One region of the Aminobacter sp. Y103A genome, then DNA from elsewhere that is predicted to be linked to it. Evidence: riboswitches for the same ligand, from Rfam matches in the RefSeq annotation. Region 1 holds a riboswitch; each other region holds the start of a gene.
The links. Region 1 has a riboswitch for thiamine pyrophosphate ahead of thiC (phosphomethylpyrimidine synthase ThiC). Riboswitches for the same ligand answer to the same signal wherever they lie in the genome.
Positions count from the first base shown of each region.

Region 1 (4,420 bases):
AACAAGGTACGTGCGCTCAATCGCGTCCACCCCATTCACAAAACCGGCTCCGTGGAGTAGTGGGAACGCAGAGAAATCTCCGGTCGCAGCCTTACCCGGTCAAAACAAGGATTCAAACCATGAATGCCCTCGTCATCTGCTCCGGCGGATTGGACTCTGTTTCGCTCGCTCACAAGGTGGCGACCGAGCAGAAACTCATTGGCCTGCTTTCGTTCGATTACGGCCAGAGGCACAAAAAGGAACTCGGCTTTGCCGCTATCTGCGCCAAGCGGCTGGCTGTTCCGCACCAGATCGTCGATATCCGCGATGTTGGCCGGAACCTGAGCGGCTCGGCGCTGACTGATAATGTGGACGTGCCCGACGGGCACTATGCCGAAGACTCCATGAGGATCACGGTGGTGCCGAATAGGAACGCCATCATGCTGGCCATCGCCTTCGGGGTTGCCGCCGCGCAGAAGGCCGATGCGGTGGCCACTGCCGTCCACGGCGGAGATCATTTCATCTATCCCGATTGCCGGCCCGCTTTTATCGACGCCTTTCAGACGATGCAGAACCATGCCCTCGCAGGCTACGCCGATATCCGCCTGTACGCTCCGTATGTGAATATGTCGAAGGCCGACATCGTCAGCGAGGGGGCAAAGTACGCCACACCGTTCGAGGCGACGTGGTCCTGCTACAAGGGCGGTGCACTTCATTGCGGTCGCTGCGGGACATGCGTCGAACGGCGCGAAGCATTCGATCTGGCCGGCATCACCGACCCGACAGATTATGAGGACGCAGACTTCTGGCTCCACGCTATCCAGACAAGGAGCGCGTGATGTTCCGCATTACCAAAGAGTTCCACTTCTCGGCCTCGCATCAGCTCACCTCCTTGCCACCAGATCATCAGTGCGCACGTCTGCACGGCCACAACTACATCGTCGTAGTGGAGCTTTCAGGTGGCGAACTGGACGAACACGGCTTTGTGCGCGACTACCAAGATCTGGCGGCGTTCAAGCACTACATCGATGGGACGTTCGACCATCGGCATCTTAACGACGTGCTGGGGCATGACCATGCCACAGCGGAATGTCTGGCCAGGCACTTCTACGACTGGTGCAAGGTGCGGCTACCCGAAACCTCCGCCGTGCGGGTGAGCGAGACGCCGAAAACCTGGGCGGAATACCGACCATGACTTGCGCGTTGCATCCCGGAATCCGGGTGAGCGAGATTTTTGGGCCGACCATTCAGGGCGAAGGCGTGCTGATCGGCTTGCCGACGGTGTTCGTAAGAACCGGCGGGTGCGATTATCGCTGTTCCTGGTGCGACAGCCTGCATGCGGTGGACCGTCGCTTCCGCCATGATTGGGAGATGATGTCTTCCGACGCGGTTTGGCAAAAGGTCATTGCACTTTCCGGCGGTCAGCCCGTGATGGTATCGCTGTCGGGCGGCAATCCGGCCATCCAGCCGCTTGGCCAGTTGATCGACCGCGGGCATGGTGAGGGCTACCGTTTTGCATTGGAAACCCAAGGTTCGGTGTCTAAGCAATGGTTCGCGGATCTCGACGTGCTGGTACTCAGCCCCAAGCCGCCCTCAAGTGAAATGACGACAGATTGGGCCGCGTTCGACGCCTGCTTAGAGGCGGCGCAGGATAAGCCGCAGACGGCGCTCAAGCTCGTCGTCTTCGACGAAGATGACTATGCCTATGCCAAAGACGCCGCGGCGCGCTACCCGCAATTACCCGTCTATCTGCAGCCCGGCAATCACACGCCGCCGCGTCCCGGCAACGAAGACGCGTTCATCGACATGGCCGGTGTGATGAGGCGCATGGAATGGCTGGTTGAAAAAGTGACCCGTGACATGTGGTTCGAGGCGCGTGTACTGCCGCAGCTTCATGTTCTGCTCTGGGGAAACAAACGGGGCGTCTAGCCGAAGGGGAAGGATTGCCGACGATGAGCAAGACAGACCTCTATAGCAATCTCACCCAACTGGGCGGCAGCAGCGTCGTTCCGGAAAGCCCCGAAAACACCGTGCTGGAAAAGGCACCGAAATCCGCATGAGGGCTCGCCTTATTGGGGGCGCTTCACCGCTCCTCTGGAGCGTGACTTGCTCTCGATACTACCATGCTTTTCCGCTGGGTTTGTTTGGTCGCCGATCACCGCTGCGGGACGAATGCGCTTGACAAAATAGCGAAGGGCCGTTCAATTCGATGCATTCACCAGGGGAGTCCCGGCAAGGGGCTGAGATACTGCTGGCTTTCGCGGCGCAGTGACCCGTTGAACCTGATCCAGTTCATACTGGCGTAGGGACGGTGCAAGCGCTTTGCGGGAGTTTACGCCCGAGGTCCTGTTTCGGCAGGTCGGCAGAAGCGTCTTTTCATCCTTCCGGCACAGAACTGGGTCTCCAATGCATGAGCAAAGGAGCCTCACGATGAATGCCCTCACCCCCGCCGTGTCGACGGGACCACTGCCCGCCTCGCGGAAAATCCACAAATCCGGCGTCCTCCACCCGCAGATCAGGGTGCCGATGCGCGAAATCTCCGTTCATCCAACGGCCGGCGAGCCGCCCGTCATCGTCTACGATCCATCAGGCCCCTATACCGACCCGACAGTCGAAACCAGCATTGAAAAGGGCCTCGCCCGGCTTCGCCATGAATGGATTACCGCGCGCGGCGATGTCGAAGCCTATGACGGCCGCCATGTCCGGCCGGAAGACAATGGATTCGCGGTGGGTGAGCGCCTGACGCCGGAATTTCCCATTCGCAACCAGCCGCTCAGGGCCAAAGCGGGCAAGGCGGTGACCCAGCTTGCCTATGCGCGCGCCGGCATCGTCACGCCCGAAATGGAGTTCGTCGCGATCCGCGAGAATCTGGGCCGCGAGATGCTGCGCGGCAAGCTTGAGCGCGACGGCGAGGCCTTCGGCGCGGCGATCCCCGACTTCGTCACCCCGGAATTCGTGCGTGACGAAGTGGCGCGCGGGCGGGCGATCATTCCCGCCAACATCAATCATCCCGAGAGCGAGCCGATGATCATCGGCCGCAATTTCCTGGTCAAGATCAACGCCAATATCGGCAACTCCGCCGTCACCTCGTCGATGGCCGAAGAGGTCGAGAAGATGGTGTGGGCGATCCGCTGGGGCGCCGATACGGTGATGGACCTGTCGACGGGCCGCAACATTCACAACATCCGCGAATGGATCGTGCGCAATGCGCCGGTGCCGATCGGGACGGTGCCGCTTTACCAGGCGCTGGAAAAGGTCGGCGGCATCGCCGAGGACCTGACCTGGGAGGTCTATCGCGACACGCTGATCGAACAGGCCGAACAGGGCGTCGACTATTTCACCATCCACGCCGGCGCGCGGCTGCACTACATCCCGATGACCGTCGATCGGGTCACTGGTATCGTCTCGCGCGGCGGCTCGATCATGGCCAAATGGTGCCTGCACCATCACCGGGAGAGCTTCCTCTACGAGCACTTCGCCGAGATCTGCGACATCTGTCGCGCTTACGACGTGTCGTTCTCGCTCGGCGACGGGCTTCGTCCGGGCTCGATCGCCGACGCCAACGACGCGGCGCAGTTCGCTGAGTTGGAAACGCTCGGAGAGCTGACACAGATCGCCTGGGCCAAGGACTGCCAGGTGATGATCGAGGGGCCCGGGCATGTGCCGATGCACAAGATCAAGCAGAACATGGACAAGCAGCTCGCCGTCTGCGGCGAGGCGCCGTTCTATACGCTTGGACCGCTCACCACCGACATCGCGCCGGGCTACGACCACATCACCTCAGGCATAGGCGCGGCAATGATCGGCTGGTTCGGCACGGCTATGCTCTGCTACGTCACGCCGAAGGAACATCTCGGGCTTCCCGACCGTAATGACGTCAAGACCGGCGTGATCACCTATAAGATCGCTGCGCATGCCGCCGATCTCGCGAAGGGCCATCCGGCGGCGAAAGTCAGGGATGACGCCCTTTCCCGCGCGCGCTTCGAGTTCCGCTGGGAGGACCAGTTCAACCTGTCGCTCGACCCTGAAACCGCGCGGTCCTTCCACGACCAGACCTTGCCCAAGGAGGCGCACAAGCTGGCGCATTTCTGCTCGATGTGCGGGCCGAAATTCTGCTCCATGCGAATATCCCACGACATCCGCGCCGAGGCACAGAAAGAGGGCATGGCGGCGATGGCGGCGAAATACCGCGAGGGCGGCGATCTCTACGTGCCAGCGGAAGAGAGCGGCGCACCACTCATGCCGGAGGCGCATGAGCTGTCATGAAGGTGTTGATCAAAGGGGCCGGCGTCGCCGGCCTCACCGCGGCCTTCGAACTCGCCATCCGCGGCGCGGCGGTGACGGTTGCCGAGACGAGACTTAGCCTCGGCGGCAATGCGTCGTGGTTCGCGGGCGGCATGTTGGCGCCATGGTGCGAGCGTGAAAGCGCCGAGCAGCCGGT
Region 1 covers NZ_AP017986.1:1,043,560-1,047,979, reverse strand. Annotated here, with positions in the region: gene queC (7-cyano-7-deazaguanine synthase QueC) at 120-818, shown strand; gene queD (6-carboxytetrahydropterin synthase QueD) at 818-1,174, shown strand; gene queE (7-carboxy-7-deazaguanine synthase QueE) at 1,171-1,908, shown strand; TPP riboswitch at 2,190-2,306, shown strand; gene thiC (phosphomethylpyrimidine synthase ThiC) at 2,410-4,245, shown strand; gene thiO (glycine oxidase ThiO) at 4,242-4,420, shown strand, end outside.

Region 2 (4,420 bases), 1.5 Mb from region 1:
TGCGAGTGTTGCCGACAGCGTCGCAAGCACGATGCTGGTACGTGTCGCACGCTGCACCGCCGCTTCGCCGGCGAGGCGGCCGAGATTGGCCTCAAGCCCGGAGACGATTGTCGCCAGCATCGGCCCACCGACGAAGACGAGCGCCACAACGATGATGGCGGTGTTGAGCGCCTTCTCGCCGGTCTTTGCCTTGATGTAGTTGCGCTGGACCACCGGCAGGTTGGCGTCGCCGGTCGTGTTGGCACCGAGCCGCATCAGCGCCAGAACCACAACTGCCGTGAGCGCGATCTGCAGCAGGGTCAGGGCGACTGCGCGCGCGGGGTCGAAGTCGAAGCGCAACGCCTGATAGATCGCAACCTCAAGCGTTGTTGCGGCCGGGCCGCCGCCGAGCGTCAGCACGATGGTGAAGGAGGTGATGCACAGCATGAAAACGAGGCCCGCAATGCCGGGCAAGGCTGCTCGGATTGCCGGCCATTCGATCATGCGGAAGCTCGACCGTGCGCCCATGCCGAGCTGGCTCGCCAGCCGCCACTGGTCCGCCGGCACCGTCTGCAGCGCCTCCAGAATCAGCCGCGTCGCCAGTGGCAGGTTGAAGAAGACATGGGCAACGAGAATGCCGGACAGCCCATAGATGCCGGGCCAGGTGCCGCCGGTCAGCGCCGCCAACGGTTCAGCGAAATAGCCGGCGCGGCCGTAGAGCGACAGGATGCCAAGGGCTGCGACGATCGCCGGCAAGGCGAGGGGAACGGCAAACAGGCGCAGGATCAGCGCGCGGCCGGGAAAGGCGGGATGCCGTGCGAGCGCTCGGGCAACGAAGATCGCCGGCACAACCGACAGCAAGGTCGACAGCAGCGCCTGCCACAGGGTGAAACGGGCAATGCGGAAGAGATAGGAATCGAAGGCGTCGGCAGCACCTTGTGGATTGCGTGCGGCCTCGATGCCAAGACCGGCAAATGCGCCGCCGATCAGGATGCCGATGGCCGCCAGCGCGATGATGCCGGCGGCGATGCGGGGGTCTGTACGGCTCACCGACATGCAGGGCCGCGATTGGCTAGGCGCAGGTGCGGCAGCCGCGATGGGTCGCGCTCTGTCCCACCCTCCTCTGGCCTGCCGGCCATCTCCCCCGCAAGGGGGGAGATCAGCGGCTTGGATGCCCACGCACCACCGGCAACCTCTGGGGTTGGCGAGAGCCATTCCACTACCAATCTCCCCCCTTGCGGGGGAGATGGCCGGCAGGCCAGAAGGGGATGTTCAAGCGCAACCATGGCAGGTCGACAGAGCCTTACTTGCTCATCACGCCGAGCCACTCGTCGACCCAGGCCTTGCGGTTGGCAGCCACCTCGTCGGCGCTGAAGATCAGCGTCTTGGTCGGCTTCACCAGCTTGTCGAAGGCAGGGTTGAGCGGCTTGTCGGTCTTGCCGGCGGGCAGCATCCAGTTGGTTTCGGGTACGGCGTCCTGGAAGCCTGGGCTGGTCATGAAGGCCATGAACTTTTCGGCCAGCGGGTTCTTGGCGCCGGTCGTGGTGATGCCGGCGACTTCGATCTGCAGGTAGTGGCCTTCCTCGAATGACGCCGCCTGGTAACGCTCGGTGTTTTCGGCGACCATGTGGTAGGCTGGCGAGGTGGTGTAGGACAGCACCATCGGCGCCTCGCCCTTGGTGAACAGGCCATAGGCCTCGCTCCAGCCCGGGGTGACGGTCAGCACGCGGCCCTTAAGCTTGGCCCAGGCTTCCGGCGCCTTGTCGCCATAGACCGACTTGACCCAGAGCAGCAGGCCGAGGCCCGGCGTCGAGGTGCGCGGATCCTGGATCGCGATCTTTTCTTCCGGATTGCCCTCGACAAGTTCCTTCAGGCTTTTCGGCGGGTTCTTCAGCGTCTCGGTGTCATAGACGACGGCGAAGTAGCCGTAGTCGTAAGGAACGAAGGTGTCGTCCTTCCAGTCACCCGGAACCTTGACGTCGGCGCCGGCGGCACCATTCGGCGCAAACAGGCCGGTGGCCTTGGCTTCGGCTGTCAGGTTGGTGTCGAGGCCAAGCACGATGTCGGCCTTGGTCGATGCACCTTCGAGCTTGACGCGGTTGAGCAGTGCTACGCCATCGGCGACCGAGACGAAGTCGACAGTGCAGGCGCAGTCGGCTTCGAAGGCCTTCTTGACCTGCGGGCCGGGGCCCCACTCGGAGGTGAAGCTTTCATAGGTGTAGACGGTAAGCTTGCCTTCGGCAGCGGCAGGGAAAGCAACCGTGGCCAGCGCCAGGGCGGAAGTCATGGACAGGATCAACGAGCGCATCGGCGCCTCCTTCATTGGTGTTGAAAGGGAATTTGAAGCGCCGGGCGTCCGAAGCATCTAATCCCTCCGCCGGTACAAACCGGATCAGGTTCAGCGGGTTGGCCGGGACGGTTCCCTATGCCTCTCAGCCGGCACGCAATTGCGCGACCGGCACCCCGTTAGAGCGGTTCAACAAATAGGCTCGCGCATCAGGCCACGCAAGCGGTAGTTTGCCGGCCACCGACCACGCCGCGGCCTTCCGTTTCGGCTGCCGGGCTGGTAATGCGCATGCCATGACCCGGTTCACCATACTTCTCGGCGGCGAGCTTTTCCGCACCCCGCGCCTCGACCGCCAGGTGGCGGGCAGCAGGGTGATTGCGGCAGATGCCGGTATCCGCCATGCCGCCACGCTCGGGCTGATGCCGGAACTGTGGCTCGGCGACTTCGATTCCGTGCCGGTAGATCTCGACCCGCGTTTTGCCGACCTGCCGCGGGCGACCTTTCCGGCCGAAAAGGACAGGACCGACGGTGAACTGGCCATCGATGCCGCGCTTCGGCTCGGCGCGACCTCGCTGGTGCTTGTCGGCGCCTTCGGCGGCGCCCGCGCCGACCACGCCTTCCTTCATTTCGCCCTGGCGCTCAGGCTTGCCGAAGCCGGCATCGAGGTGCTGCTGAGCAGCGGGCGCCAGGAGGCTTTGCCGCTCCTGCCCGGCAGCGCTGGCTTCGACTATGAAGACGGCATGCTGTTTTCGGTGCTCGCCTTCTCCGAGCTGACCGGGCTGTCCGAACAGGGCGCCAAGTGGCCGCTCGACAATGTCGACGTGCCGTTCGGTTCGTCGCTGACCCTTTCCAATGAAGTGCGGGGTCCGTTGCGGATTTCGCTCGGCAGCGGCCGTGCCCTGCTCCTCGCTCATCCCTTTCCTGCCTCGGATTTCTGAAACATGGCGCCTCCGCTTCTCAATCTCGACGGCATCCGTCTGACCTTTGGCGGCACGCCGCTGCTCGATGGCGCCGCACTGACGGCCGCTGCCGGCGACAAGATCGCGCTTGTCGGCCGCAACGGCTCGGGCAAGTCGACGTTGCTCAAGATCGCGGCGGGCATGATCGAGCCGCAGGACGGCGTGGTGTTCCGCCAGCCGACGGCAACCATCCGCTACTTGCCGCAGATGCCCGACATGGAAGGCTTCGCCTCTGTCCGCGCCTATGTCGAAGCCGGGCTCGGACCTGCTGACGATCCGCATCGCGCCACCTATCTGCTCGACCATCTCGGCCTGACCGGCGAGGAGTCTCCGGCCGACCTGTCGGGCGGCGAGGCGCGCCGCGCAGCACTTGCCCGCGTCATGGCGCCCGAGCCCGACATCCTGCTGCTCGACGAGCCGACCAACCATCTCGACCTCTCGGTCATCGAATGGCTGGAAGAGGAACTGATCCGCACCTCCTCGGCACTGATCCTGATCTCGCACGACCGCCGTTTCCTCGAGCGCGTCAGCCGCAACACCGTCTGGCTCGATCGCGGCCAGACGCGCAGGCTCGACCGCGGCTTTGCCCATTTCGAGGAATGGCGGGACCAGATCCTGGAGGAAGAGGAGCGCGAGCAGCACAAGTTAGGCCGTCAGATCGTGCGCGAGGAGCATTGGCTGCGCTATGGCGTGACGGCGCGGCGCAAGCGCAACATGCGCCGTCTCGGCGAACTGCAGACGATGCGCCAGACGTTCCGCAGCCATCGCGGCGCCGAGGGCGTGGCAACCATGGTTGCGAGCGAGGCGGCAGAATCCGGCAAGCTTATCATCGAGGCCAAGAACATCGACAAGAGCTTTGGCGAGCTTTCAGTCGTCAAGGGTTTCTCGACCCGCATCCAGCGCGGTGATCGCGTCGGTCTCGTCGGTCCCAATGGCGCCGGCAAGACGACCTTGCTCAAGATGCTGACTGGCGAGATGGAGCCCGATGCCGGCAGCGTGCGGCTTGGCGTCAATCTGGAGATCGCCACCCTCGACCAGAAGCGCGAGGCGGTCGATCCGAACGAGACGCTGTCGAGCTACCTGACCGATGGCCGTGGCGAAAACCTCGTCATCAATGGCGAGCAGCGCCACGTCGTCTCCTACATGAAGGACTTCCTGTTCAAGCCCGAGCAGGCGCGGACGCCGGTGCGCGAAC
Region 2 covers NZ_AP017986.1:5,142,044-5,146,463, reverse strand. Annotated here, with positions in the region: gene thiP (thiamine/thiamine pyrophosphate ABC transporter permease) at 1-1,035, opposite strand, end outside; gene thiB (thiamine ABC transporter substrate binding subunit) at 1,283-2,287, opposite strand; TPP riboswitch at 2,332-2,455, opposite strand; gene Amn_RS25255 (thiamine diphosphokinase) at 2,560-3,204, shown strand; gene Amn_RS25250 (ABC-F family ATP-binding cassette domain-containing protein) at 3,208-4,420, shown strand, end outside.
Region 2: another riboswitch for thiamine pyrophosphate. It lies ahead of thiB (thiamine ABC transporter substrate binding subunit); the one in region 1 lies ahead of thiC (phosphomethylpyrimidine synthase ThiC).

Region 3 (4,420 bases), 1.8 Mb from region 1:
TGCCGTCTCCGCGGGTTCGGCGCTTTCCACCGGCATGTAGAGGTCGCCGCCGTCGCGGTACTTCGCCGCCATCGCTGCCAGCCCTTCCTTCTGCGCCTCGGCGCGGATGTCGTGGGAGATCCGCATCGAGCAGAATTTCGGGCCGCACATGGAGCAGAAATGCGCCACCTTGTGTGCTTCCTTGGGCAAGGTCTGGTCGTGGTAGGAACGCGCCGTCTCCGGGTCGAGCGACAGGTTGAACTGGTCCTCCCAGCGGAACTCGAAGCGTGCCCGCGACAGCGCGTCGTCCCTGACCTTGGCGGCCGGATGACCTTTGGCGAGGTCGGCGGCGTGTGCTGCGATCTTGTAGGTGATAACGCCCACCTTGACGTCGTCGCGGTCGGGCAGGCCAAGATGCTCCTTGGGCGTGACGTAGCAGAGCATGGCCGTGCCGAACCAGCCGATCATTGCAGCGCCGATGCCAGAGGTGATGTGGTCGTAGCCGGGCGCGATGTCGGTGGTCAAAGGCCCAAGCGTGTAGAAGGGCGCTTCGCCGCAGACCTCGAGCTGCTTGTCCATGTTTTCCTTGATCTTGTGCATCGGCACGTGGCCGGGGCCCTCGATCATCACCTGGCAGTCCTTGGCCCAGGCGATCTTGGTAAGTTCGCCCAGCGTCTCCAGTTCGGCGAACTGGGCGGCATCGTTGGCGTCTGCAATCGAACCTGGGCGCAGGCCGTCGCCGAGCGAAAAGGCGACGTCATAGGTTCGGCAGATGTCGCAGATCTCCTCGAAATGCTCGTAGAGGAAGCTCTCCTTGTGGTGATGCAGGCACCATTTGGCCATGATCGAGCCGCCGCGCGAGACGATGCCGGTGACGCGGTCAACTGTCAGGTGGATGTAGGCGAGCCGCACGCCGGCATGGATGGTGAAATAGTCGACGCCCTGCTCGGCCTGCTCGATGAGCGTGTCGCGGAACACCTCCCAGGTCAGGTCCTCGGCGATGCCTCCGACCTTCTCCAGCGCCTGGTAGAGCGGCACCGTGCCGATCGGCACCGGCGCGTTGCGGATGATCCAGTCACGGATGTTGTGGATGTTGCGACCGGTCGACAAGTCCATCACCGTGTCGCCGCCCCAGCGCGTCGCCCACACCATCTTCTCGACCTCCTCGGCCATCGACGAGGTGACGGCGGAATTGCCGATATTGGCGTTGATCTTGACCAGGAAATTGCGGCCGATGATCATCGGCTCGCTCTCGGGGTGGTTGATGTTGGAGGGGATGATGGCGCGGCCGCGAGCGACCTCGTCGCGGACGAATTCCGGGGTGACGAAATCGGGAATGACGGCGCCGAAGCTCTCGCCGTCGCGTTGAAGCTTGGCCCGGATCTGCTCGCGGCCGAGGTTCTCGCGGATGGCGACGAATTCCATTTCGGGCGTGACGATGCCGGCGCGGGCATAAGCAAGCTGGGTGACGGCGCGGCCGCCGGTGGCACGCAGCGGGGCGTTGCGAACCGGGAATTCCGGCGTCAGCCTTTCGCCGGAGACGAAGCCATTGTCCTCAGCCTTGACCGCGCGGCCTGCATAACGCTCGACGTCGCCGCGGGCGATGATCCAGTCTTCGCGCAGCCGCGGCAGGCCGCGCTCGATGTCTGTTGTCACCGACGTGTCGGTGTAGGGGCCTGACGAATCATAGACGGTGACCGGCGGCTCGCCGGCGCTCGGATGAAGCGAGATCTCGCGCATCGGCACACGGATGTCGGGATGTAGCTTGCCTGGCTTGTAGACCTTCCGCGACGCGGGAAGTTCGCCAACGGTGACTGATGGGGTGTGGGCATTCATGAGTGAGCCTCCTGGTTGGAGACCCAGTCCATGCGATGAGAAGGAGGAGAGGTTTTGCCTGGGGACTTCGGGCAAGAATGAGCCCGAATGCCTGAGCCGGATATCCGGCCTGCTGCGCCTCGCACCGTCCCTACGCCAGTATGAACTGGATCAGGTTCAACGGGTCACTGCGCTGCGCGAGCCAGCAGAATCTCAGCCCCTTGTCGGGACCCCCCTGGTGAACCCTAAGCATGGAGGCGGAACCGGCGTCGTGTCAACGGCCTTTCGCCGAGGCCGAGAGAATGCCAAAGTCGGGAGCATCGAGACCCATTGCGGTTTCGAAGACGATCGGATAATAGGTCAGCGTTACTGACATAAATTGTCTGCCGCGCAGGGAGGACCAATTGGCCTGCGCACGCGACAGGAGGAGCATCCGTGACGGACAATCCCGCGCCGCTGAAGTTCCATGTGCCCGAGCCGGAAGTGCGCCCGGGCGGCACCCCCGACTTCTCCAATGTGCCGATCCCCAAGGCGGGTTCGGTCGACAGGCCGCCGGTCGACGTCGATCCCAGGACGATCCGCGACCTGGCTTATTCGATCATCCGCGTGCTCAATCGCGAAGGCGATGCCGTAGGTCCATGGGCCGGTACGCTGACCGACGAGGAGCAGATCGAAGGGCTGCGCCACATGATGACGCTGCGCTCCTTCGACGCGCGCATGCAGATGGCGCAGCGCCAGGGCAAGACCTCTTTCTACATGCAGCATATGGGCGAGGAGGCGGTTAGCTGCGCCTTCCGCAAGGCGCTCGTTCAGGGCGACATGAACTTCCCGACCTATCGCCAGGCCGGCCTGCTGATCGCCGGCGGCTATCCGATGGTCGACATGATGAACCAGATCTATTCCAACGAGATGGATCCGCTGAAGGGCCGCCAGCTGCCGATCATGTATTCGGCCAAGGATCACGGTTTCTTCTCGATTTCCGGCAACCTGACCACCCAGTATATCCAGGCGGTTGGCTGGGCGATGGCATCCGCCATCAAGGGGGACACCAAGATCGCTGTCGGCTGGGTCGGTGACGGCGCCACCGCCGAGAGCGACTTCCACGCCGCACTTGTCTTCGCCTCGACCTACAAGGCGCCCGTCGTCCTCAACATCGTCAACAACCAGTGGGCGATCTCGACCTTCCAGGGCATCGCCCGCGGCGGCTCCGGCACGTTTGCGGCGCGTGGGCTTGGGTTTGGCATCGCGGCCTTGCGTGTCGACGGCAACGACTATCTCGCTGTCCATGCGGTGGCGAAATGGGCGACGGAGCGGGCCAGGCTCAATCTCGGGCCGACGCTGGTCGAATATGTCACCTACCGTGTCGGCGCACATTCCACGTCAGATGATCCATCCGCTTACCGGCCCAAGACAGAGTCCGATGCCTGGCCGCTGGGTGACCCGGTGATCCGGCTGAAGAACCACCTGATCAAGCGTGGCCTATGGTCGGACGAGCGCCACAAGCAGACCGAGGCGGAAATCCTCGAGGCGGTGATCACGGCGCAGAAGGAAGCCGAGAGCCACGGCACGCTGCATGCCGGCGGCAAGCCGTCGACGCGTGACATGTTCGAGGGCGTCTATGCCGAGATGCCGCCGCATCTCCGTCGCCAGCGCCAGAAGGCGGGAGTGTAGCCGATGCCGCGCATGACAATGATCGAGGCCATCCGCAGCGCCATGGATGTCGCCATGGGCCGCGATGACAACGTCGTCGTTTTCGGCGAGGACGTCGGCTATTTCGGTGGCGTCTTCCGCTGCACCCAGGGTCTTCAGCAGAAATACGGTCGGGAGCGCTGTTTCGACGCGCCGATCAGCGAACTTGGCATCGTCGGCGCCGCCGTCGGCATGGCTGCCTATGGCCTCAAGCCATGTATCGAAATCCAGTTCGCCGACTACGTCTATCCAGCATATGACCAGATCGTTTCGGAAGCGGCACGGTTGCGATACCGCTCCAATGGCGAGTTCACCTGTCCGATCGTCATCCGCATGCCCACTGGCGGCGGCATCTTCGGCGGCCAGACCCACAGCCAGAGCCCTGAAGCGCTGTTCACCCATGTTTCCGGCCTCAAGGTGGTCGTGCCGTCCAATCCGCTCGACGCCAAGGGCCTGCTGATCGCCTCGATCGAAGACCCGGATCCGGTGATCTTTCTGGAGCCGAAACGATTGTACAACGGCCCCTTCGATGGCCATCACGACCGTCCCGTCACGGCATGGTCGAAGCATGAGTTGGGCGAGGTGCCTGATGGACACTACACCACCCCGCTCGGCAAGGCAGAGATCCGCCGGCCGGGTTCCGCCGTCACCGTTCTCGCTTATGGCACCATGGTCTATGTCGCCCAGGCGGCGGCCGAGGAGACAGGTATCGATGCCGAGGTCATCGACCTCCGGACGCTTTTGCCGCTCGATCTCGAGACCATCGTCGCCTCGGTCAAGAAAACCCGCCGCTGCGTGGTGGTGCATGAGGCGACGCTAACCTCCGGCTTCGGCGCCGAGCTCGTGTCGCTGGTACAGGAAAACTGCTTCTACCATCTCGAAGCACCCGTCGCCCGCGTTACCGGTTGGGACACGCCCTATCCGCATGCCCAGGAAT
Region 3 covers NZ_AP017986.1:4,850,868-4,855,287, reverse strand. Annotated here, with positions in the region: gene thiC (phosphomethylpyrimidine synthase ThiC) at 1-1,815, opposite strand, end outside; TPP riboswitch at 1,925-2,041, opposite strand; gene Amn_RS23755 (3-methyl-2-oxobutanoate dehydrogenase (2-methylpropanoyl-transferring) subunit alpha) at 2,230-3,465, shown strand; gene Amn_RS23750 (alpha-ketoacid dehydrogenase subunit beta) at 3,469-4,420, shown strand, end outside.
Region 3: another riboswitch for thiamine pyrophosphate. It lies ahead of thiC (phosphomethylpyrimidine synthase ThiC); the one in region 1 lies ahead of thiC (phosphomethylpyrimidine synthase ThiC).